3 regions of the uncultured Phascolarctobacterium sp. genome follow, and region 1 is predicted to be linked to each of the others. Evidence: riboswitches for the same ligand, from Rfam matches in the RefSeq annotation. Region 1 holds a riboswitch; each other region holds the start of a gene.
The links. Region 1 has a riboswitch for cobalamin ahead of Q4G98_RS10325 (TonB-dependent receptor plug domain-containing protein). Riboswitches for the same ligand answer to the same signal wherever they lie in the genome.
Positions count from the first base shown of each region.

Region 2: another riboswitch for cobalamin. It lies ahead of Q4G98_RS07075 (TonB-dependent siderophore receptor); the one in region 1 lies ahead of Q4G98_RS10325 (TonB-dependent receptor plug domain-containing protein).
Region 3: another riboswitch for cobalamin. It lies ahead of Q4G98_RS07100 (TonB-dependent siderophore receptor); the one in region 1 lies ahead of Q4G98_RS10325 (TonB-dependent receptor plug domain-containing protein).

Region 1 is NZ_CATWDQ010000016.1:31,819-40,043, reverse strand. It holds gene Q4G98_RS10340 (hypothetical protein) at 1-229, opposite strand, end outside; gene Q4G98_RS10335 (hypothetical protein) at 409-948, opposite strand; gene Q4G98_RS10330 (hypothetical protein) at 1,107-2,348, opposite strand; gene Q4G98_RS10325 (TonB-dependent receptor plug domain-containing protein) at 2,466-4,979, opposite strand; cobalamin riboswitch at 5,407-5,587, opposite strand; gene Q4G98_RS10320 (YajQ family cyclic di-GMP-binding protein) at 6,086-6,577, opposite strand; gene Q4G98_RS10315 (metallophosphoesterase family protein) at 6,638-7,879, opposite strand; gene Q4G98_RS10310 (glutamine synthetase) at 8,053-8,225, opposite strand, start outside.
Region 2 is NZ_CATWDQ010000007.1:48,371-56,595, forward strand. It holds gene Q4G98_RS07045 (LysR family transcriptional regulator) at 1-919, opposite strand, end outside; gene Q4G98_RS07050 (hypothetical protein) at 1,317-1,517, shown strand; gene Q4G98_RS07055 (hypothetical protein) at 1,830-2,015, shown strand; gene Q4G98_RS07060 (SLC13 family permease) at 2,027-3,304, shown strand; gene Q4G98_RS07065 (hypothetical protein) at 3,628-4,410, shown strand; gene Q4G98_RS07070 (MerR family transcriptional regulator) at 4,447-5,277, opposite strand; cobalamin riboswitch at 5,347-5,472, shown strand; gene Q4G98_RS07075 (TonB-dependent siderophore receptor) at 5,614-7,563, shown strand; gene Q4G98_RS07080 (ABC transporter substrate-binding protein) at 7,587-8,225, shown strand, end outside.
Region 3 is NZ_CATWDQ010000007.1:57,994-66,218, forward strand. It holds gene Q4G98_RS07090 (hypothetical protein) at 1-657, shown strand, start outside; gene Q4G98_RS07095 (OmpH family outer membrane protein) at 701-1,126, shown strand; cobalamin riboswitch at 1,274-1,451, shown strand; gene Q4G98_RS07100 (TonB-dependent siderophore receptor) at 1,646-3,544, shown strand; gene Q4G98_RS07105 (MerR family transcriptional regulator) at 3,795-4,634, opposite strand; gene Q4G98_RS07110 (TonB-dependent siderophore receptor) at 4,795-6,612, shown strand; gene Q4G98_RS07115 (ABC transporter substrate-binding protein) at 6,651-7,634, shown strand; gene Q4G98_RS07120 (nitrogenase component 1) at 7,631-8,225, shown strand, end outside.

The sequences.
Region 1 (8,225 bases):
TCTGATGCTCGTGCATATACAAAAACCGACTTCTGATCTGCCTGCACACAACAGAACACTCCTGTACAAAAATATTCTGTACCATCTCGTCAAATACAGCCTTTTCAGACTCCTCACCAATTTCAAAATTCTTCTCGCGCAACCAATCGTTACCCTGCAACAAATTACGAACACTGCCGCCATACTGCTTAACGTCCCTGTTCAAAACATCCGGCGCCACCTCGCTCATAAAATAAACCATGCTTGCATTTTTACAGGTGCCACAATTACCCGCATGATAAAAATAATCAGCAAAAGTACCATCATATGCCGCTTTCCTCGGCAGCGAAGCCCTGCACTGCCATTAAAATACTTAAACTGAAAATAATTGCCGCAATGATCTTCATACGCTTCTCACCGCTCCTTATTCTAGTTATGTTTATCATTTTTCAACAAAAATTTCAACAAAGTATCGGCAAAACTCTGTCCGGGGACTTTTTTCCATATACCCGCGCCGCTGCGTTCATCAATAATTCTGCCTTCCCCAGTATAAACCTTAGTCTGCACAGTTTTATAAAGCTGTTTGCGCAGGTCAAAAACAAGCAGCATATCGCAATAAGCTGCTTTTTCACCTGTTTCCAGCTTAGCCGCATAGTTTTTATTCAACTGTTCTAAAACTTTAATATCTTTAAAAACAGTACGCATCAAAACCTGTTTTTCATTTTTGCTTTTATTTCCCTCTGCGTCTTCGACAGGAGTGATACTGTCATACTCAAACAAATAATTTCCGGTCTCGCTGCTCATCAGCAGGGTCCAACGTTCTGCCTCCAGTTCTGCCTCAGTCTTTTTAGGCTGCACAGAAAGCTCAAAAGCCCATGGGTCGGCAGGTATCTCTTCCTGCTTTTCGGCAGCATAAGCCGGAAGCAGTAAAGAACAACTTAATAATACCACTGTAAAAAATCTATACATCACTATCCACTCCACTCATACTTTATTTAATATATATTTGCTTAGTGCACTAATAATACTGCACTAAGCAAATATAACAAGCTGCCGCATTACCCGCCAAAAGCAGGCAATGCAGACACGCTTGTCAGAAAATCAACTTTTAATTTATATAGGGTTCATTATTTCTTTGCTTTTTCAGCCAGTTCGCGGGCTTCTTTGGCCAAGCGAATATGGGATGCCAAAGACTTGGAAGCAACAGCCAGATTCAGACCGCGGGTGGCAGGAATAGACGGAGCGATGAAGCAGGCAGAGTTGAGGTTACCACCAGTATAATCGCTCATTTCGGTAATGCTAAAGGTTCTGCTTGCTGTTACTGCCGTAGTGGGAGTTCCGTCATAAACAGCGATCGGAGTACCTTTAACAAGCCACAAGCGGCTGCCGTCAGCATGGATGCCCCACAAATAACCAGGGTCATTAATTGCTACGACTTCTGTCCAGTTAGCCGGAGTAGTAATATTAGCCAAAGTGGTGTAATAAACGCTGCCTACCAGATTCGCAAAACCACTGTCATAATGACCTGCGAAAATATAAACATTATTATCATCCAGAATAGAAATGTCACGGAAGTCGCCTTTTTGAGTCGGGTTTGTGATATTGACTGTAGTTACACCAGTTTGTGTAAAGTTTGCCAAGTCAACGATGCACAGATTGGTATCAGCATTGCCGCTGCCTGCATTTTGCATACCGCCCAGCGAGCAGACATACAGCTTATTATCATATAAATCAAGTGTAAAGGAATTTTTACCGACTGTTACATAAGCATTATCATAAGTTAATGTTCCTCTTGCGCTAATAGCAAATCTTGCCACAACACTGTCGTAATAAGTAGCATAACCACTGCCTTTATTGACATAGAACAAAGCATACAATTTACTGCCAACTACAGTCAATGCCTCGCCGTGGAAAACGCCATCGGTATAAGGATTGGCAAAGGTCGGGAAATCTGCCGGGAAAGCATATTCGTGAGTTTGTTCGTAATTGGTGTCCATATTGACAACAGCGATTTTGGACAGATCATAGCCGGTACCCAAAAGCCATTTACCGCTGGTAGCAACACCATGCAAATTGGCAACACCAGACCAAACTATAGGAGTAACCAAAGAAGACCAGGTAGCAGCCTGCGGGTCAATGATCTGATTAGGTTCAGAGGTAGAAGTATAATTATATTGGCGCAGCACCAGACGGCTGCTGTTTCTATCAAAATAATTAAAGAAAGCCGGATCACCATTCAGCCCTGTAATTTTGTTTTTTACAGCCGTTAAAGCAGTGGCAGCCGCAGCCCTATCACCGTTGATCGCACCTGCAGTACCTTGGGAATAACCAGAATTTGTAGCTGTATAGGCGAATAAATTTTCACTCATTTTTTACACGCTCCTTTAATTTAAAAATATTTTTGTAATAATATTTACTGCTCTCTTTTTATAAAACCTCGATTAAATCATTGGCCTCACCTCCCAGGCATACTGCCGCCTGTTATTTTAGTAAGTATATTGCAGAGTCGCATAATAAGTGCGCCCCTGAATCGGGTATTGGATATTTCTTAGCTCGCCGGTACCAGCCATACTTAAATACATATCATTAGCTTTATTCAAGACATCATTACAGCCCACTGCCAACTGCAAGGATTTATTAAACTTATATTTTACGCCCACATCCATAGTCGTCAGCGAGGACTGGCGCTGTACAGCGCCAGTAGCTAACGGTATCGGGTCTGTAACCATCCAGTCCACATACCGCAGCTGCGTAAATAAACTCCAGTTAGTATCGGGCCGATAGGTCAGGCGCGCTGTGCCTTCCCATTGGGGCTGGTAGGTCAAGCTTCCAGCAATGGTATTGGAGTCATAACCAGGCAGTTTAGTCATATCATAGAACACGTCTTTAGGTTTAGTATAGGTCGCTTGTAAATTAACATCCCATTTCTGCCAAGACATGTCTGCCTGTATTTCCAAGCCATTGACTTTTGCTTTGGCAGCGTTAGTGTAGAAAAAGAAGAAATTCCGACTCATCAACTGCAGTAGGTTTTCAGAATCACGGCCAAAATAAGTCAGCTGGAATTTAGCCGTGTCGGCTCCCAATGCCTTGCCGTCCCAAATAGCACTTACATCCCACTGTTTGCCTTCTTCCGGCATAGGGAACACGCTGTCAGTGCCGCCTACGTTCGGCATAGGCCAAATTCCGGCGCCGTCACCAGCGATCTCGTACATATTGAGCAGCCGGTAGTAAGTACCGCCTGTCGCCCGCAGCGTAAAGTGGTCGTTAAACTGCTTTTTCAACGCCAGCTGCCAGGTCACTTTATCATCAGTTTGCTCATCCTGTTGATGGAACCATTTTACATTTTGCGGATCATTCTTTTCGTCATAACGGTCGCTGCGCCCTAAAATCTTAGAACGATTATAACGAACGCTGGGCGTCAGATAAAAATCACCTTTTTTATTTAATGTAATCGTATCCTGAATCTGCGCATTAATGATCTCCTGCTCATAGTAGTTACGCCATCTGCCGCGGGTATCTTCGCTGGAATTTTCAAAATCATGCATCCGCCAGCCGTCAATATCCATTTTTTCTTTAGAGGCGTCTACCAGAAATTCGATCAGATGCCGATCGCCGGCTTTATAGCTGCCGTCTATCTTCCCCCCCAGGCGGCGGCTGTCATACTTGCTCCACAGGCTATTGGCAGCATATGAATTTAACATCGCTCCGGAATTTTTTTCTATCCATTGCCAGTTATCAACATAATAATCTTTATTCTGCTTCAAATAATTTAAGCTCCAGCCCCACTCTAAATTGCCAACCGTATCGCGCCGCCCCAGCAAGGCTTCCTTTGCCGTCAGTTTTTGATTACGGTGCACATAGATATTAAGCGGGCTTTCAAAAAAATTAGATCCCGGAATTCCTCCGCCAACTAAGTCGTGAGTGGGCCCATCTGTATCTATACCTGCCAGGCTGGCATAATTACTATTATAGGGAAACGGCAAATGCCGTTTGATCTGTTTCCAGGTAGCTTTGGCCAGCCAGTGGTCATCCTGCCATTTTACGATAACATCTGTATTTTTATAATCATTAGCCTTACGCCAGCGTTCAGGGCTTTCATATGTTTTAACTACATCCTTATATGCCACAACTCGCTCAAATTTATTAGCAACACTTGTCTGAAAATCATCATTCCACGTACTCTTATACTCATCAGGACAATATTCATACAGGTCGTCTCTAATATGATTAAGTTTGTCTCTCATTTCAGATAGGTCACTATTCAAGATATCCATGCACTGATCCATAGAAAGATAATTTTTTATTGCCCCACCTGATCCTCCATCTGTATATTCCTCAATAACTTTATTGACATATAATATACCCATTCTTCCGCCAATAGTTGCGTTATTAGGATCACCATATATTGCTGTATTTAATCTTTTCAATTCCTGTTGATATCTTGCATCATTAGCAAAATTTTTATATTTAAAATCGCCGTCACTTTGGTCACGGTTGATACCGACCATCAAAGCGCCGCCACCCAATGGAGCATCGATTTGTAAATTACCCTTGTAGCCGCCAAAGGAGCTTTTGCCGAAGCTGGCCTGCACGTTAGCTTTAGTAGGCCGTTTGGTAACGATATTGATAACGCCGCCCATAAAGGTACCGCCAAAGCGCGCCGGTATGTAACCGCGGTAGACCTCGATCCGTTCTACATTATGTACAGGAATAGTAGAAATATCTGCCGCCGCGTCGCCGCCCAGATTAAACAGCACGCCGTCGACAAAAACACCGACCTGCGCCGCAGTAGAACCACGTACGCTGACTGTTGTATACTGACCTTTACCGTTTACCTCGCGTACATGTACGCCGGGAACCATTTTTAAAAAGTCCGGCAGGTCTTTCTGCTCGCCTTTGTAGTCATCGGGGCGAATAACCGTTACCGTACCAGGTGATAGCTTAGCTTCCCAATCAGGCCGCTTCGCCTCAACAGTTACGCCCTCCAGATCAAAAGACATACCATCGTTTTCAGTTTCATCTGCCGCAGCTTGGACATCCTGCGTCACTGCTGGTTCCACTGCGTTTTCAGTTGCTTCTGCCGCCCACAGAGGTCTCACGTCCCCCCCTAATGTGCAAACGCCCATAGCAGTTAAAATACCAGCCGTTATGGCTGCTTGCCGCAGTCCTCTTCTTTCTTTCCTCATACAAATCCATCCTCCCACTCTTTGTTAAAAAATAACGCTGCATTTTCAACCAGTCCCTACGGTGAAAGTGCAGCGTTTGTTTTTACCAAACAGCCTGCTCCGCTTTTCTGGTCGAAAATACTAAAATTTCCGCGCTGCTGGTTTCAGCGCATAATCATAGCGTCCGCAGAAATATTTGTCTGGCAAAACGCCAAACTTAAATATCTCTGCAAAATTTTCTCCCAGTCTGTCTACGCAGGCTGTTCAAAAGATAGAACCAGTCAGCACTCTGACTCAAGATCATTACTCCAGCATCCCTTAGTGAAAGGACTGCAATGCTGAAGCTCCCTAATACAGTTGCGTGACAGCGCCGGATTCACACCGGACTTCCCTGTTAAACATTATTGACAGACCAACAATGTACCTGATTCCAACAATATATAATTTTTACTACAAAATAAAAAAGCAGTTTTATCGTAGAACGATAAAACTGTCTGATAGTATCTTAAACAAGATACCAAACCAGCTTTACCATCTCTCGTAGTACAAACTGTAAATTCTCAACCATTTTACCGACGGGATCGACATTCAGGCAATTATTGCTTTAGCGCTGACGTTATGATTAAGAATTACTGCTATTTATTTTGTTGAGTCAATTATAACACATGTCCCCCCCTAATCAAGTTTTGTTTGTCTGCTGCAAACGAAGTCTTCTGAAAGATGTTCAACTACTTGTCATCAGGCCTTGCGGCTTATTTATATCCTTAATTTAAAATTTTATTTTTTTAATTTTTCTATGTATACATGTATACATATTTTTTGCAGATTTTTAAGCAACACCTACAGCTGAAAAATCTGCTACCTATCAGACCTTAACAAGTCACATTGCCGAGAAACTAAAAAACGCTTCCTACATAAGCAGGAAGCGTTTACAAACCTGTTCAGCGCATATTGATGAATTGCAGATCGACACCGAAGTCGCCTGCTTTGAGCATTTGGATTACTGCCTGTAATTCGTCTTTTTTGGCGCCGCTCACGCGCACCTGATCGTCCTGCATCTGGGCAGTTACTTTCAGCTTCATAGCTTTGATAGCAGCCACGATCGCTTTGGCTTTTTCTTTGGGTATGCCCTGCAGGATATTCAGCGTCTGGCGTACCGTACCTTTGGAAGCCGGTTCTACCTTGCCCAGCTCCAGGCAGCGCAGCGGGATATCGCGCTTGGCCATGCGGGCACGCAGCATATCGATAATTGCGTTGAGCTTGTATTCGTCTTCGGCTGCCAATTTGATGCATTTTTCTTCTAATTCGATACTGGCATCACTGCCGCGGAAATCATAACGCTGGGCGATCTCCTTTTTCGTTTGATTGACCGCATTGTCCATTTCCTGCATATCGACCTGCGAGACAACGTCAAAAGAACTGTCTTTAGCCATGATGTCACTCCATTCATTGATTTGTTAATAGTATTATTATATCAAAAAATCAGAAGCTTGTCATTTTGTCAGCGTCATTGTGTCGATGAGCTTGCCGTCCTGCTTCAGGCTGGTAACAGTAAGTTTGTGACTGTCAGCAGTAAGTTTCATATAATTAGGCTGATCGAGCACATTGTCAAAAACCACTTCCTGCGGTTTGGCCCGCGAACCGGCCCAGGTCTTGTCACCGCTGCGCCCAGAAGAAATATAGACCGTTCCCTGTCCTGCTACATTACCGTTTTTAAAGGGCGCCGTACGTCCATAGGTATGGATATGTGCCGAAAAAACTACGTCTACATTACTGCGGTCCAAAACCGGCAGCAGGGCCGCGCCCAGTTCGTTCGGTTTACCATCCTGATAACGGAACAGACTGCGGTGCACTAAAACTACTTTCCATTTTTTGTTGCTGGCTGCCAGATCGTTTTCCAGCCATTTAACCTGCCGTGCAACCAAATCAGGCTGCCAGTCTTTTAATTCTTCCAGCTGCGTATCGATAACAGCAAAATGCACCTCGCCGTAATCATAGCTGTAAGCCTGTTTTTGCAGACCTTCCGGCCCGTTTAGCGGCAGGTCGAACAAAGTTAGATACAAGTCACCCTTGTAGGGCTTCCATTGCAGCGAATAGTTTTCGTGGTTGCCGCTGATGGGGGCTACAGGTATCTGCGGCAGCAGTCCTGCCGCACCGCGAAACCAGCTGCGCCACTGGCTGTATTGTTCGCCGTTATCGACCAGATCGCCCATGTTGATGAAAAAGGCGGCCGCTTTGTCGTTAGCATAGGCAGCTGACGCTGTTTGCCGCCAGACATTATAATCAAGGCTTTGCGAATCACCGAAGATCAAAGCGGAAAAAGCACCGCCGCCGTCTGTCTGCAATGTATGCCAGTCTGAAAATTCTTTGCCGCTGCCGGCCCTGTATTCGTATACTGACGCAGGTTCCAGCCCTGTCAAAGTCACGCTTTGCTGATAGACAGTGCCTGCGTCAGTTGCAAATTCTTTGCCATGCGCCGCTGTTTTTTGAATATCCAGACCGCCCTGCAGCCGGTATTCCACCCAGGCGTCACTTTCAGGCGCCGCCGTCTGCCACATGATCGTCCGCGAAGTCTTACTGTCAGCTGTGATCACCTGCCGCAGCTGCTGCGTTTCATATCGCGCCGGCTGTTCGGCCCCGCAGTATTGCCGTTCATAAAAAAATATTCCTATTCCGATCACTACCAGCATCACTGCCAGCAGACCTGTTTTTGAAAAAACCTTATTCCACCTCATTTTGCGCTCCCCCAATAATATTTATCTTTCGTCACGGCACTGATACCGTCCGCTTTGTTTTCCCTGCCTAAATTATACAGGCCTTGACTCCGCTCCAGTCAAGCAAACATTTTGTGAAAAATAACGTGACCCGCCGATAACAGCTACCGGCGGGTCCAGTGATAATAGTTTTATCAGTCGATGATATTTTGTTTATAATCGTGATAGCTGCTGCGCAGTGTTTCCATGGTCTTGACCATTTCCAGCTTCAATTTGGAAGCGCTGTCAAAATCACCACGGGCAAAAGCCTCGCGGATCATGGTGAAAATACAGGGAGCTTCGACAGAATCTTTAGCCAGCATCACGC
Region 2 (8,225 bases), on a different contig from region 1:
TGCCAAGCAGCTTCTGCAAATCACATACCTGCTGAGAGTTGCGTTTTTGAGAATAAAATTTTAAAAACTTTTGAGCAATAACCGATAATGGACGGTCTTTAACCTTGACAATGGTTTTAAAAAGATCAATGTTGGTATCAGATATTTTTTTTGTTACCAGATCAGGTCCCAAAAACTCTCCGGGTTCGATAGGCACTACAGCAACAGCGGTTCTTTCGTAAGCCCACTGTAAAGTGGTGTTGCGAGTGGTGTTGATACTTAGTATTTGCGGAGAGAGAGAAGCTTCAGCACAGCATTTTTTCAGCAGGTCACAGCAACCGGCAGAAACACTCAGCGGCATTTCTGCCAGTTCTTTCAGAGTAATATCAGCTTTAGAATGATCAAGCCATACGGCTTCTTTGTGGAAAACAGCCGATAATTCTTCACGACGTTGGAAAAGCACTTCAAAACTGTCCTCATGAGTAATGGGAACACTTAAAATCCCAAGTTCAGTAATACCATTTAAAAGCTGCTGCGCCTGCTCGGCAATACCGCCTTCATAGATTTCGTAAGTCACCTTTGGATATAATTGACAGAAATCTTTTAATGATGTGCTGATAAACAGGGCAGATCTGGAATTAGCAGCGCTGATACGCAGCGTACCAACGGCGCCGCCTATAATATTATCTATTTCATTGCGCGCCAGATCTTCCAAAGAGCAGATATATTTAGCTTTTTGATAAAGGATCCGTCCTGCTTCCGTCAAAATAAGCTGGCGGCTGCCACGAGTCGTAAGAATAAGCTTGGCCCCAAAAAAATTTTCCAATGTCTTTAACTGTTTGCTAAGTGCAGGCTGTGCAACGTGTACACATTCTGCTGCTCCGGTAAAGCTTCCCGCTTCAATAATAGCCAAAAAATTTCTATAGCTTTCCAATTCCATTTCAATAACCTCCCAATAATAAAAAAACGTCCTGCGCGGACGTAAAGAAAATAAACAAAGTTAATGGTTATGATCTTTTTTACTGTCGCTCGCAGCAAAAGACAAACAATCTGGCTATGCTGACTTTACAGCGGCGGGACCGTGTCATCAAATGACTTTGGCCGGATTGTTTCAGCAATGTTCACTTGTAACTGTCTCTTATTTTAATCACTCCTTTATTCTGTGTCAATATAAAATATTATTTGATCATAAAAATAATTGTTAGTTTTTCCTAAATGTTATAACTTAAATTCCTAATGGATATTTTTATTATTTTAAGCTCTGGGGTATACTTTAGGTGTCTTAAGCAGTAAACACTATCGGTACTTATAAAGAAAATTTTTAAGGAGTGATTTTGATGACAGAAGCAACAATGGCCAACAATTCAGTAAAAATCAATAACGAAGGAGAAGGATTCCTGTTCAGTCATCTGCGTAAACAACGCCAAATGGCAGCCAGGGTTTTCCCACACTGCGGCGAACGCGGATACAGCTTTATCCGTCGCGTACAAGGCTGTGAACTTCCGGCTGAAGCACTTAAGGCTCTCAAAAGAGAATGAGCTGCAGCAGTATTTTAGGAGTGCTGATGAATTACTGCAAGATTTTTGAAAGTGATTTTTATCGAAACTATATCAAGACTATTTTACTGTGATGGATTTTAATAACAATAGTTACTGTACTGGGAAGCTGTTCCTTTATTGAAACAGATCTGAAAATTCAGATCTGTTTCAATTTTTTATCAGGATTTTTACAGTATGCAAATTTAGCATAACTTTGATGAAGAATAGGTATTTTTATTATTTAGGAATTTATTATATACTCTTTTCCAGTGAAAGGTACTCTTAAAAATGGCGAAAAGGAGGATAGCAAAAATGCCGGATGAAGATAAGAAAGAAATATCTAAAATAAAAGAGTTCCTCAAACAAGTTGATAAAAAATACTACCACAGGGCTATTCAAAACCGGCAGGCTGCAGGTAGTGTTTTTCCGCATCGGGGTGAAGACGGAAGATTGTTTTTAAACACGTTTCAATATGTTAATCTGTTTAAAGAAAAATAGGAGGGAAAAGAATGACACCCGCAATCAAATGTTTAATATTATTAGCGATCGTCGCACTTTTATTTGTAACAGAAATGATTCCTCTGGCAATGACAGCAATTGGAGCATCGATTGCCTGCTGCGCTTTAGGGCTTGTTCCTGAAAACCAGATTTTTTTGGGACTGGCTGATTCGACCGTGGTTCTTTTCGGAGGTATGTTTGTAGTCGGTGCCGCAATGTTTTATACCGGTCTGGCTCAAAAAATTGGCGGCGGCGTTGTACGGATGTTTGGCAAAGGTGAAAACAGCCTGATGTTTGGTATCATGGTCATTGCAGCACTGATGTCCGCAGTACTTTCCAATACAGGTACTACCGCTTGTCTGATACCTGTAGTTATTGGTATCTGTGCCAATGCCAAAATTTCAGCTTCACGCGAATTGATGCCTTTGGCATTTGCCGCCGGACTTGGCGGAACGATCACTCTTATTGGTACGCCGCCTAATATTTTGGCTAACGTAGCTTTGAAAGCTGCAGGTATGCCGGAATTGCAATTTGGCTTTTTTGAATATGCCTGGATCGGTATCCCTATTACTATCGCCGGTATCGTTTATATGATGTTTATCGGCAAATATCTGCTGCCGAAAGAAAGCAGTAACCTGAATCTTGAAATCGATGAAGAAATTTTAGAAAATGAAACGAGCACTAAAAAGCAGATTATCTGTGGGATCATTATGATCGGTGTTATCGGCAGTATGGCGACAGGCGTCGTGCCGTTGGAAATCGCTGCAGTTGTAGGAGCAGTTGTTGCGGTGCTCACAGGCTGCCTTACCGAAAAGCAAGCCTATAATTCCATCGACTGGGTCACGATCTTTCTTTTTGCGGGAATGATTCCTGTAGCAACAGCAATGAATACCAGCGGCGCTGGCAAACTGATTGCTGAAGCCACAGTAAAAATGCTGGGCGGTGATCCTTCACCGTATGTAGTAACTGCAGTTTTGTTTGCGCTTGCCGTTCTTCTTACGCAGTTTATGTCTAATACAGCCTCTAAAGCCTTATTATGCCCGGTAGGTATTGCACTTTCTGCGCAAATGGGTGCATCGCCCAAAGCGGTGCTCATGGCTATTTTGATCGCATCCTCCTGTGCATTTGCTTCTCCGGTAGGCACGCCGCCCAATACTTTAGTCCTGGGCCCCGGCGGCTATAAATTTATGGATTATTTAAAAGCAGGCACTGGACTGGTAGCAGTGTGCCTTATAGTGTCTATTATCGTTATTCCTGTCGTCTGGCCGTTTTTCCCAGCCAGCGCATAATTTACTAAATCTTATCCTTCAAAAATAGATTATAATACCTTCTCCTTTTTGGATCAGGCTTTTATGTTTTGAGACATGGCATAAACAGCTTTGATCCAGGCTCCCGCATAATATAGTCGGGAGCATTTTTTTGCAAAAAATTTGAAATCAATATAAAGAAAACATGCTACAATATAAATAGTAAAAACTATCAGTATATCGCTTTCAATAACTACAAAATTAAACAAAAAAATAATTTAGTTCTTTTGTAACTAAACTAAATGGAACAACTAAAATAAAAGTGCTAAATTAAGAATCATAAAATATTGAAAGGACTGATCACAATGCAAACAAAAAAGATTCTGGCTAAAACTGCAATAGTCCTAAGCTTGTGCGCTTTCTGCGGCAGTGTATTTGCAGCCCCGGTAGCCAAAACTCTTACAAAGAATGAAGAACTTTATCCTCAAGGCTGGTCGGTAGGCGACCAGATAAAATTTAAAAAAGGCACGACAGCCAGCCTGAATGATAATGGAGCCGTTGTCAGCGGTGTGCTGGCAAGCGATACATATCTGCGGCCGCAGGGCTGGCAGCGTATCATCAACGATTACTATTTTGTTTCAGCTTATACCAATCGCAGCCCGTTTTTCCCGCGTTATTACCGTTATTGGAACAACAACAGCACCTATAACATAGCGTTATCCAGTTATGGACATATTCGTTATAAAGGCGGCACAGCTGTAACCTTCAGCGAGCAGGGCACAGTTCTCAGCGGCACTATTGCCGACGAAACAACAATTGGACTTGGAGAGAACGAATATGGCTTTGTAGCATTTAAAAGCGGTACAGCTCTGGATTTCTATGATAATGGCGCAGTAAAGATGGGCACACTGGCAGAAGATACCAAACTGCGGCCGGTAGGTTGGCAAAATAATGCCATTGACATGGAAAATGCCGGTTTTGTAGAATTTAAAGCTAAGAGTACAGTCAGCTTAACACCTGCTGGTGAAGTAACCAGCTGCACGACTAAAGAAGCTTTAAAGTGGAAAAATAATGGCCTTGAAATAGAATTGCCGGCGAATACAGTTATCAACTTCAGCGAACAGGGTGCTGTAGCCGTAACAGAATAAAGTAAAAAAATAAAGCAGAACTTTCAAAGTTCTGCTTTATTTTTTTACCTGTATTGATAATTTATTTAAATAACTGCCGTTATCATCAGTGACCCAATGATTTCTGATCGAAGTCATGTAAATATCACTGACAGCCTGTAAATTGTTTTCCTGTAGATATCTATATAACTGATCAATATAAGGTTTGCCGTACGAGCAATAAATACCTTTAAAGTAAATTGTGGCATATAATCCTGCCGGTTTAAGAAAAAAATAAGGCGAGTCAAAAGGCTGTGTAAAGGATTGATAAAAATATTTAGTATACGGACGTTCACAAGCCAGAAAAGAATTTTTATCAAGTATATAACCAGAAACGTGATTATTAAAAGTTATATAATCAGCTAAAGTTAATAAATGTTTAGCGGAAATTTTTGTTCTGATTTTTAAATCAGCATTCTGTGGCACCGGATCACTTAGACAAAGATAATCTTCCTCTTCATTTATCAAAGTTATTATTTCCAGAGGCAAAGTTTCGGTATTTTCCAAAAAACATATTCTCTCGCTGAGTTCAGTACGCATTTTTTGAAGATCAGATAAAAGCTGATCTAATATATTGGCACGTCTTGTAAGTAAATTTTTGTAATTAGAGGTAGATTTATGCTTAAGATATTCCGCTATTTCAGGTAATGATACATCTAATTTACGTAATGCCAAAATGATTTCTAAAGAAAAAAACTGCCTTCTCGCATAATAACGATAACCGTTAGCATCGATAAATTCCGGTGTGATAAGGCCAAGCCTGTCATAAAAAAGCAAAGTTTTTCTGTGGATTTTACATAAAGAAGCCAGCTCACCGGTCGTAAATAATTTTTTTTTATTTTTCTCCATAAATTTTCACCAACCTCTTGACTGTCTAATGACTATACATAGTATTATATCACACATAGTAGAAAAATAAATTTGATATTTGATACTGGTAATGTATAATAAATAAAAGTTAGTGAGAATCTAACACGGTCCCGCCGCTGTATTAGCAGTAAAATACTGCTTAAGTCAGCTTTTACCAGTAACTCTATTTCTGCGAGAGACAGTATAGGGGAGAACAGGCACGAATTTAGCCTCTATTCCTCCTTATCTGTTTTTGGGAAAAGGGGGCTTTTCTATTTTTTAACACTTTTAAAGCAGGGTGACAGTAAATTGAAAATTGAAAGGAAGTTGAATTTGATGAAGAAAAGCTTGAACAAAAGCGCGCTTATGGCAGCACTGATAACTGGTAGTGTCATCTGGGGGGGTACAGCAGTACACGCAGAAGAACCGGAACAGATTTTTACCCTGGATCCAATGGTTGTTACGGCACAAAGAATGGAAACAAGAGATTTAGATACTCCTGCAGCAGTTGAGGTATATGATATCAAGAGAATTGAGGAAAGTGGAGCTAACAATGCATTTGATGTCTTGCAGAATACTCTAGGTGTTACTATACAATCACAGGGATTTAATGGTGCTGCGATGGGTACGATGACAAGTAAAATAATGATTCGTGGTGCCCAAGTGGGTACTTTGGTTTTACTTAATGGAGTGCCCATGAATATGGATGGTAAATATAATCTTGAAGATATTCCCAGTGATGCAATTGAGAAAATAGAAGTGGTAAGGGGCGGCGGCTCTGTATTATATGGAAGTGAAGCGACAGGAGGTGTAATAAATATTATTACTAAAAAAACTATAAAGAGCAGAATTAAAGTTTCAGCGGGTAATTTTGGTAAAGAACGTTATGATATTTCTTTAGGAGCAGGAAAATTTAGCATTGTAGCAGGTCTCGAAAATCGTGGTAAGGCTGAAGGTATAAGTAGTCTTGCTGATGGTAAAACTACGGGTAATGTTTTTGATTATGCTAAAGGCGAGCGGAAAAGTGTTATGTGGAACTATCAGATCGCAGATGGATTAATATTTACCCATAATTATTCAAAGAATGAGCATAGATACCTTCAAAAAGATGCTGTTAGTAAAAAATATACTGAAATGAGAGATTATTATGATACAGATAATAATTTTTTGCTGAGCTATGATAAAGACGATTGGCAAGCACATGTGTCTTATGGAACTCAAGAAAAAACATACGATAAAATTTCACCATCTGGTAATGGTTGGAAGGCTCCGACACTTAATAGTTGGAGGAAAGGGCATAATACAAACTTGAATGTACAGAAAAAATTTGATGTGGGACGAAATATTTTATTAGTTGGTGCGAGTTTCCAGAAAGAAGATATGGATCTGCGGGGAACTTCAAATAGTATGAGTTATGATAGGGACAATTATTCTTTGTATCTTTCATATGATATGAGTCTAAATGAAAAATCAAATTTGCTTTTTAATATGCGAGAAACTTGGGCTGTTGGTTCAAAGGCTACTGAAACGAAAAAAAATGGTGCGAAAATTACGACAGAAAATGATGACCTGAGTAAATTTACCCCTGAAGTACAATATCTTTATAAAATTAATGATGATAGCAGTTTTTATGCTAAAGCAGGAAAATCTTTTAGAATGCCTAATTTAACACAAATTTACGGAACTTCTAATATTTTACCTACAACAGATCTTAAGCCAGAACAGGGTACACACTATGAGATAGGTTATAAATTAAATGAAAATAAAAGATCATGGAGGGTCGCTTTATTTAGTTATGATATAAAAGATTATTTAAAAGCTGCTCGTGACAAAAATGATGATATTTATTATGTTAATCAAGATTTCCGCAATACTGGTATTGAATTGTCATGTACTACTGTCCATGATAAAAATTGGAGCAGTAATATTGGCTTAACATATAGTAAGCCTCAGGCAAGAAATGAAGAAGAATATGGAGATTTAGGCTGGCATGACTGTTATGGACGTTATCAGATCAATGGTACTCTTAATTACAACAAAAATAAATTTAACGGAATGTTATCAGGAAATTTTGTAGGACATAGAATTTCTAATACTTCTACCGAAAGAAATATCAAACCACAGTTTTTTACAGACCTTGATTTATCATACAAACCTGAGGATAATCACAAAATATTTTTCCATTTAAATAATATTTTGGATAGAATTGATATTACAACTAACGGTGATACTAACTATCACAATCTTGGCAGAAACTTTATGCTTGGATATGAGTATAGCTTCTAAATTAACTTAAACAGGAGAACAGAATGCGCAGTTTTATTTTAGCAATAATCATGATACTAGCGGTAACAGGCTGTAGCTTTGAAAAACCAAACGCTGTTATTGAAAACACGGCAGTTCAAACTCAGTATCAGGTAACTGATGACAAAGGGAATATTCTGCATTTTAGCGAATCCCCTAAACGAATCTATGCCACAACGCTCAGCCTTGAAGAAATACTCACAGATATGGTTCCTTTAAAACGCATTGCAGCAATCTCGGAACCAGCTGCTGATCCTAAAACATCATTGATTATCGATAAAGCTGCGCAGATTCCCCTGAAACTTCCTCAAAAAGTAAGCGTAGAACAAATTCTTGCCCTTAAACCCGACCTTGTGATCGTGCAGGAAAACTCAAACACAGCATTTATCCAAGCCTTAAAAGATGTAGGGCTAAAGGTATATATAACAAAAGTGCCTACCACGCTGGACATGGTACGTCAAAGAATAATTAATTTATCGGTGGCTGTAAATGAAAAGCAGCAGGGAAACAGAATAATTGACGAATTGGATCATAAAACAAAGCTTGTAAAAGACGTAACCGGTGCAATACCGGCAGAAGAAAAAAAGATATTGATGGGGTATTCGCTGCTGGGGGTTTTTGGAAGTGTAGAAGGTCTGTTCAAC
Region 3 (8,225 bases), on a different contig from region 1:
CCGGAAAATATCCTGCATATTACAAGCGGGGAAATAACTGCAAATCAGCTTAAAAAGCAACTCCCACAGGACGATATATTGCCTTTTAACGAAGCGATGTGCGAAGGTGAAACCTGCGCAGAAATATTTTCAGATGCATTTTATCGTTTAAGAGCTGCTGCCTATGAAGTTCCTTTACAGGAATATCTGCAGAAATCTCCAGGTAACTTTCTGCAAAGCTGCTTGAAGAATTATGATACTCTACATTTGTATTTTGACTATGATATGTTCTGCGCAGTAAATGTAATAACATTGCTTGCCTTTTTAGAACAGGCAGAATATCCGGGGCAGATAAAATTTCAGCTGTTGGAAGCCGATGGGACAGTTAAGGTCCTTGATACGTGGCCTGTGATTTTGGGAAATTATAAAAAATGCTATACCAAAGTCCTGCTTGACCGTCAGCGGTTTGTGACTGGCAATGAACTTTTGGACAAAGGGATAGCGCTGTATCTTGATTATAAGAAAAAGAATAATCGGATTACCAGGTATATCGCAGCTCATGGCTCAGCAGAACAAATGCAGCTGGTGCAGGAGCTGTTGCTGAAGTTTGCTGATTACGGCCTGACGGATATGGCGGCGGCTAAATTTATTGCGGCAGTTCGGGATAAAAAACGGTAATAATAAATTTATTATAAACAAAAATTAAGGAGTGTTGGAAACGATGAAAAAACAAATTATGACCTTTATTTTGACGATTGTCATGGCACTGGGCATTTGCGGCGCTGTATCAGCCGCCGAAGCCGGAAATATGGTAGGTTACGTTAATGTCCAGCAGGTATTTCAAAGCTATCCTGATATTAAAACTACCATGAGCGCTGTTGACCTGGAACGCCAAAAAGCGCAGCAGGAATTTGAAAGCAAGGCGGCCTCTTTAGATGACAGCGGTAAACAGGCCTTAGGCGAAAAACTGTCGCAGCAGGTAGCCAAACGCGAACAGGACCTGATGGGGCCGATCCAGAAAAAAGTTCAGAAAGCTATTGCCACAGTAGCCAAACGTGCCGGCATCAGCAGCGTAGTTGACAGCAGCGCAATGCTGTATGGCGGCAAAGACCTGACCAACGATGTAATTGCTGAAGTGCTGAAATAAAATACAGAATAATCTCAGACCCCGCGCAAGCTTGCTTGCGCGGGGTCTTTTTATGCAACAAAATAGTTGCTGAAAAAGAAAATTAAATAATAAATAAAAATAAAAGATTGCATTGTAAAATTGTTTATAGTATACTTGCAAAATAAATGTATATGGATATTATCAGGTGACACAGGTCTTAATAGAGAAGCTGGGTGTAAAACCCACACGATCCCGTCGCTGTAAAAGTGAGTTCATCCAAAATATGCCACTGGAATTTATCTGGGAAGGCTTGGATGAATGATGAACTTGAGTCAGAAGAACTGCCTGATAATTACTTTACTGCTGCGTGAGACAGTTAGGTAATGTTATCGGCTTCTTTTATTTTGAATCAAGCTGTTTAATGCCTTTTGCCTTAGCGCAGAAGGTATTTTTATTTTGGGTGATTGCAAGTAAAGGCAAATAATGTGCGGTCATAAAGAATGAGTACAGGAAATGTCTTTATTTCAATAATAAAAATGTAGTGAAAGGAAGTTGAGTATGTCAAAAAAGAATTTGAGTAAAAGTGTACTGATGGTAGCACTGATAACTGGCAATGTCATCTGGGGGGGTACTGCAGTACATGCTGAGGAACCAAATCAGGCCTTTACGCTTGACCCAATGATCGTAACTGCTCAAAGAACAGAAACCAGAGACCTGGATACACCGGCAACCACTAATATCATTACTGAACAAAATATCAAAGAAGCCGGCTATAAGAACGTTTTTGACGCTATCGAACATCAAGTAGGCCTAACAAGTACCGGTTACGGCGACGCCGGTCAGGATTTTGGTTTCAGTTCAGGCCGCACCGTTATCCGCGGCTACGACCGTGGCACCCTGATCATGGTAGACGGTATCCCCATGAACCTTAAAAACTATAACTCCTTAGACGGTATCCCCATAGATATGGTACAGCAAATAGAAATCATAAAAGGCGCCGCTGGAACCCTGTATGGCAGCGAAGCTATGGGCGGCGTAGTTAATATTATTACTAAAAAGCCAGGTGGCAAAACTCAGGTCAAAGTAAAAGGCACCGTCGGCAACTATTATAAAGATTACGGCGTTACCTATGCGGGTGAAAAACTTATCGTAACCGCATCTAAAGAATATTCCAACAAGCTTACCCACAGCAACGCTTATCCGGAAGGCTCGTCTACCGACTGGTGGGTAGGCAAAGGACAGAAAAACAGAGCCGGGATCTCCGCCGCACTGACAGATGAGATCGGTTTTACTTTCATCTATCAGGACGGCAATATTACCCGCGGCAGCAATAACGATGCCAAAAAAGTAGGCTCAGTCTATAAAAAATATAATTATCGTTATGACGACAAACGCATTACTACAGGACTGACCTACGATGGCAAATCTAACGGCATCAAAGCCATAGTAGGTTATAACTACCGCCGTACTGAAGGCTACGACTTTACCGCAGCCACACCAGGCCCTGTAAGCTCATCAGCCGATTTATCAAGCTATATCGGTGACGTACAAAAGACCTGGAAACTGGGAAAAAATACCCTTATAACCGGCTACAGCCTAAGACGCGAAAACTATGAAAACCTGGTTACCAAAGCCAATAAAGCCCACAGAACCAGTAACGCCATCTACCTTTCGTATAACAACGTGTTCAGCGATAAATTCAGTGCTACCCTGGGACTGCGCGGCGAAATAATCGACGACCCGGTAAAAAGCGAAAATATACTGAACCCGCAGTTCCAAACTCTGTATAAAATCAACGACAATACCTCGTGGTACATAAACATCGGCAAAGCTTTCCAAATGCCAACAGTAGATTCATACTATGGCAAAAAAGCCGCGGCCGGTACATTAAAGCCCGAAGAAGGCTGGACCTATGAAACAGGTATCAAAAAAATCTACGATAACAAAAGCATCAAGCTTGCAGTCTTCCATATGGATTTTGAAAATAAAATAGGCTGGAGCGATAAAGACCCCGGTACCGGTGAACAGTATGCCATAAACAAAGGCGATTTTAGAAATACCGGTATCGAAGCAGAATTTACCCATAATGTAAATGATAAATGGCGCTATTCTTTGGGAATTGGCTATGGCAACCCCGAAGTAAAAGATCCTTCCGCTGCCAACCCCAAATGGGTGCAGGATGACGGCAGGATAGATGTATCAGCTTCGGTTTTTTATTCTATCAGCAAGCTTACAAGCGGCCTTACATATAAATATTTAGGCGACAGGGAATATTACGGTGGGCATGACGTCCCGTCAAGAAACCGTTTGACCTGGAATACTTCGTATGATTTGACTAAGAATGACAACATAACCCTGACGATGAATAATTTGTTTGACAGGGATAACTATTCTAACAGATATGGTAACCTTGATTTACCATTTAACTGGAAAATAACCTATACCAGAACCTTTTAAAAAAAGCAGCAGGCAGCGCTTAGGCGCCGCCTGCTGCTTTTCGTCTAAGCACTTCTTCACTAAAATTTGCAACCCTGGTATATTTTCAGGACATAACAACACCTCCGGCTGTAGTTTCTATTCTACAACAGGAGGTGTTTTATTTCACTGTCCGTTTTTCGGGGTATAGTCCCCAAATACTCAGAGGTTTTTTACGGCTAAAAACAAGTATAAGCAAAATATAAAAAGTATACAATCATTGTACACCTTATCAAATATATTCTACCTGCAGACAAATCTGGGAAATTTCTTCTTTTGTAGTAGTAGCAGACCAATAATTCCTGATAGGAAATACAAAAATATCACTGCAAGGCTTCAAATGATTCAGTTCAAGGAAATTTTTAATTTTCAATTTGATGTCATCATCAATAAGCCCATAATGGCAATTACAATACAACGAAAGATATAAGCCGGATTTTTTACAGAGAATATCAGCAACAGCATCTATATTACAGTCGTCTATCTGTACAAAGATCCTGTATCTGGATAATTTGCCGCAGTCAAGAAATTCATTCTGGTCTAACGAAAAACCAATAACACAATCCTCTAAAAACTGGGAACGTAAATGCGGCAGCATATACTCTGCAATTTTTAAAATCCGTATTTTAGTGGGTTGGGTTAAAAAAATTTCCTTGCTTTGATAATATAACTGTTCAGGCTCTTCAGACAGCATTATCTGATCAAGGCGTATGTTTTCTATTTTATCCAAACGGGTCAGACGTTTTTCAAGCGCCGCTTCGTATTGCTGCAGCTGCTTTATTTTATATCGATATTCGCTTAATTTTTGACTGTAGATCTGTTTAAGGTCCTGAAGATTTTTATTATGCAGATACGCCATGATGTCTTGAAGCGGAATATCCAGTTTACGCATGGTTATAAGAATTTCTAAAGAAAAATACTGCGATAAAGAATAATAACGATAACCTTTGTCATCGACAAAGGTAGGCGAAAAAATATTATTTTTATCATAATAAAGAAGAATCTGCTTGGAAATGCCAGTTAATTTGGCAAGTTCCCCGGGCGTAAAATAATTTTTTGATATATTTTGCATAAAACCACCTTGACACTATAAGCATTATATACTTTATCATTAGATAAGTAATACAGTAACAAAAGCTAATTAAATAAATTATCAAAAAGAAAAAACGTGCATAATAGTGACTAATATGATTTTACTGTATTACACATTAAATGGCAAGGAGTTAGAGCTGATGATGAAGAAAAGTTTGAGTAAAAGTACACTGATGGTAGCATTGATAAGCGGGAGTGTCATCTGGGGGGGTACAGCATTTGCTGACAAACAACAAAACGAGATAGAACGCTTTGAACTGGACCCTGTGTTAGTTACTGCTACGCGCTATGAAACACGTGACCTTGAGATCCCTGCGGCAACGGAAATATTTGACCAGGAAAAAATTGAACGCTTGGGTGCCAACAATGTCATGGAAGTAGTTAGAAATATACCCGGCTTTACGCTGACTGCTTCGCCTACGGGCAACACATATATTGGTTTTAGAGGCGTATCCAAGGATAATGTTGCTATTTTAGTCAACGGCATTCCGCTCAATCAGGACGGTAACTATGATCTTGAATCCATTTCGACCGACATCATTGACAGGATCGAAGTAGTAAAAGGCGGCTCGGCAGTATTATATGGCTCTAACGCCAGTGCCGGTGTCATCAATATCATAACCAATAAAAAACAGGGCAAAACCAAAGTTCTTGCTGGTTGGGGCGATAAAAATAAATTCAAAGGCGCAGTCAATGTTGCGACCGATAAATTACAAATCAGTTACAGCCGGCAGCAGTCTAAAGGGCGCGGCAAAGTGTATCAGTCCAATCCTACAAGTTTTTATATGGGAGATAACCTGGAAAAAGACAGCTTGAATCTGCAATATAATATAACCGATAATTTGCTGTTTCAATATATGTACAGCAAAAAGATTTCCGACTGCTCCAAATTAAATAATGGGCAATATGCACCTGGTTTCCATAGCAATATCCAATATCATTTTGGGCAAATGCGCTATAACAATAATGATTTATCCGCTGCCGTATATATGCGCAGCAGAGATTGGAAATACAATACTACTACACATCAAAAAGGTCATAATATCGGTGCCGATATTCAAAATAAATGGCAGCTGGGAAAGGTTGTTTTAACGGCCGGTGCCAACTATGAAAATGAAGACACCAAAAATACTGTCGGAGCTGAAAGCGCCAAACGTGACAGTGGTGCAGTATTCTTCATGACCGAAACGCAGTTGGGTGCCAAAACAAAACTGTTTTTAGGCGCCCGCGAAGCATATGTAGAAGAATCAGGCAGTAAATTCTGCCCGCAGCTTCAAATATTGCAAAACCTCAGAGAAAATGAAAATCTTTACCTGAACATCAATAAATCGATGCGCGCTCCCAACGTCAACGAACAATGGGGCACATCTACCCAGGTCATGAACCCTGACCTGAAAGCAGAAAGCGGCTGGAACTATGAACTGGGCTGGAAAAAGAAATTTACCGACAGCGATCTGATTAAATTAAATGTTTTCCATATGGAAATCGATGACAGGATCTATCGTGCCACAGATAGTGCCAGTGGCCTTAATATTTATAAAAATGCCGAAAAATACCGTAATACCGGCGTTGAACTGAGCTATGAAAAAGCTTTGAGCCAGAAATTCAGCTACAATTTAGGAGTTTCCTATGCCAACCCGCAGCAGAAAACCATTGGCAGCGGAGAATGGGAACGCACTGATTTTAAACTGGGGCTGAACGCTGGCGTAGGCTATAAACTTGCAAAAACTTCAGCCAATATTTTTGCCAACTATATGGCAGGCCGCGTAAATGGAACCAAACCGATGCTTGACATTAACATGAACATTGCGCATAAACTGACAGATCAAGACACTTTAAGACTGACTGTGTATAATCTGCTGAACAGAGACGATATCAGAACCGGTTCCAGCAACGGTACTTCTGGCGCATTGCTGGAAGAACGCAACTGGATGCTGACCTATGAACGCACCTTTTAAATAAAGAGTATATTTTGAACGAAGGGAGATGACCGTCGATGCCCAAATATTTGCTGTACCTGCTATTGACGCTGGCCTTCTGCCTAAGCGGCTGCAGTAAAAATATTGACCTGCTGCCATCTAGCGGGCAGCAGCAACAAAGTTACACAGTACGCGACCTCCGCGGTAAAGAAATCAGCTTTCCAAAAAAGCCTGAACGTATTGCCAGCAGCTTTGTTTATGCCGATGAAATATTGCTAGACCTTGTTGAGCATCAAAAAATAGCAGGCGTCAGTAAATGGGTACACGACCCGGGGCTGTCGATGGCTTATAAACAAGCTGAAGACGTACAGGGCATAGTAGAAAATAACCTTGAAGCCATAGTAGCATTGAAACCTGATCTGCTTTTTGTGCCGGACACTGCCAAGCGTGAATATATAGACAGCCTGGAAGAAGTTGGCATAAAAGTATATGTTTTTAAATACATCTCCAGACTCGACGAAATCCCTGCCTTAGTACGCAGTATGGGCGCCGCAGTAGGCGAAAACGAACAGGCAGAGCAGATCGTAAAAAATATGCAGGCAAGGCTCGCTGCAATGCAGGCCAAAGTAGCAGCCATACCACCGCAGCAGCGCCGCTCAGCCTTGCTTTTCTTGCGCTTTGGAGCGATAGGCGGAGCAGGATGCATCTATAACGACATCATGACTGCGGCCGGCATCGACGACTGCTATGAACAGGCACGCCCTGTTACCAAAGACTATGCAGGCACCAGCCGTATTTTGAGTAAAGAAGAAGTTATCAAAACCAACCCGGAATTTCTGCTGCTTGGCTCATGGTCGCAAGGCGGGGCATATAAAAACAGCGAAGAACAACTGGAAGAAATATATAATGACCCGGCCTATGCCGGTATAACCGCCATTCAAAAACGTCAGGCTGTAGTTATACCGCAAAGCTACGTCAATTGCCTGTCACACCACGCCGCCGCAGGAATAGAAAAATTATATGCAATAGTTTATGAAAATACGAATGGGACGAAAAAATGATCAGAAATTCAGAACGGAAAAAAGTTATTCACTGTAACTTGATGAGTGTTTTTCTGGCTGCCGCTTATAATCCTCGGGCTGCAATAGTCTTTCATGCTCCCAAGTCATGTTCGCACATTGCACACAACGCATTTTGGGAAATGCGCCTTAAAATTACCACTAATAAATATTTTAACGGCCAATGTGATGGCAGCAACCTGTTTGTTACCGGGCTGGCAGATAAAGAAGCTATTTTTGGCGGCGAAAAACTCTTAAAAGCATGTCTGCTGGACATTGCCGCAGTACGGAAACCGGAATATATCATCGTAGCGGCAGGCTGTGCCGCCGGAGTTATTGGCGACGATGTTGAAGCGATCTGCAGAGAAACTGAAGCCAGTACAGGTATACCTGTTTTATGTGTCGAAGGCTCAGGCTTTATGAATCAAAAAGCGGTGGACGGCGTACTGTCAGTCACCAAAGCTTTATGTCAAAAGCTCGTCTATCCTTTAAGCGGTACTGCTAAAAATCCAGCGGCGCTGGCAGTATTTGGTATCAACGTCATTTTCAGCCGCGAAAGTGAGATCGATGAAATCAACAGACTGTTAGGATTGT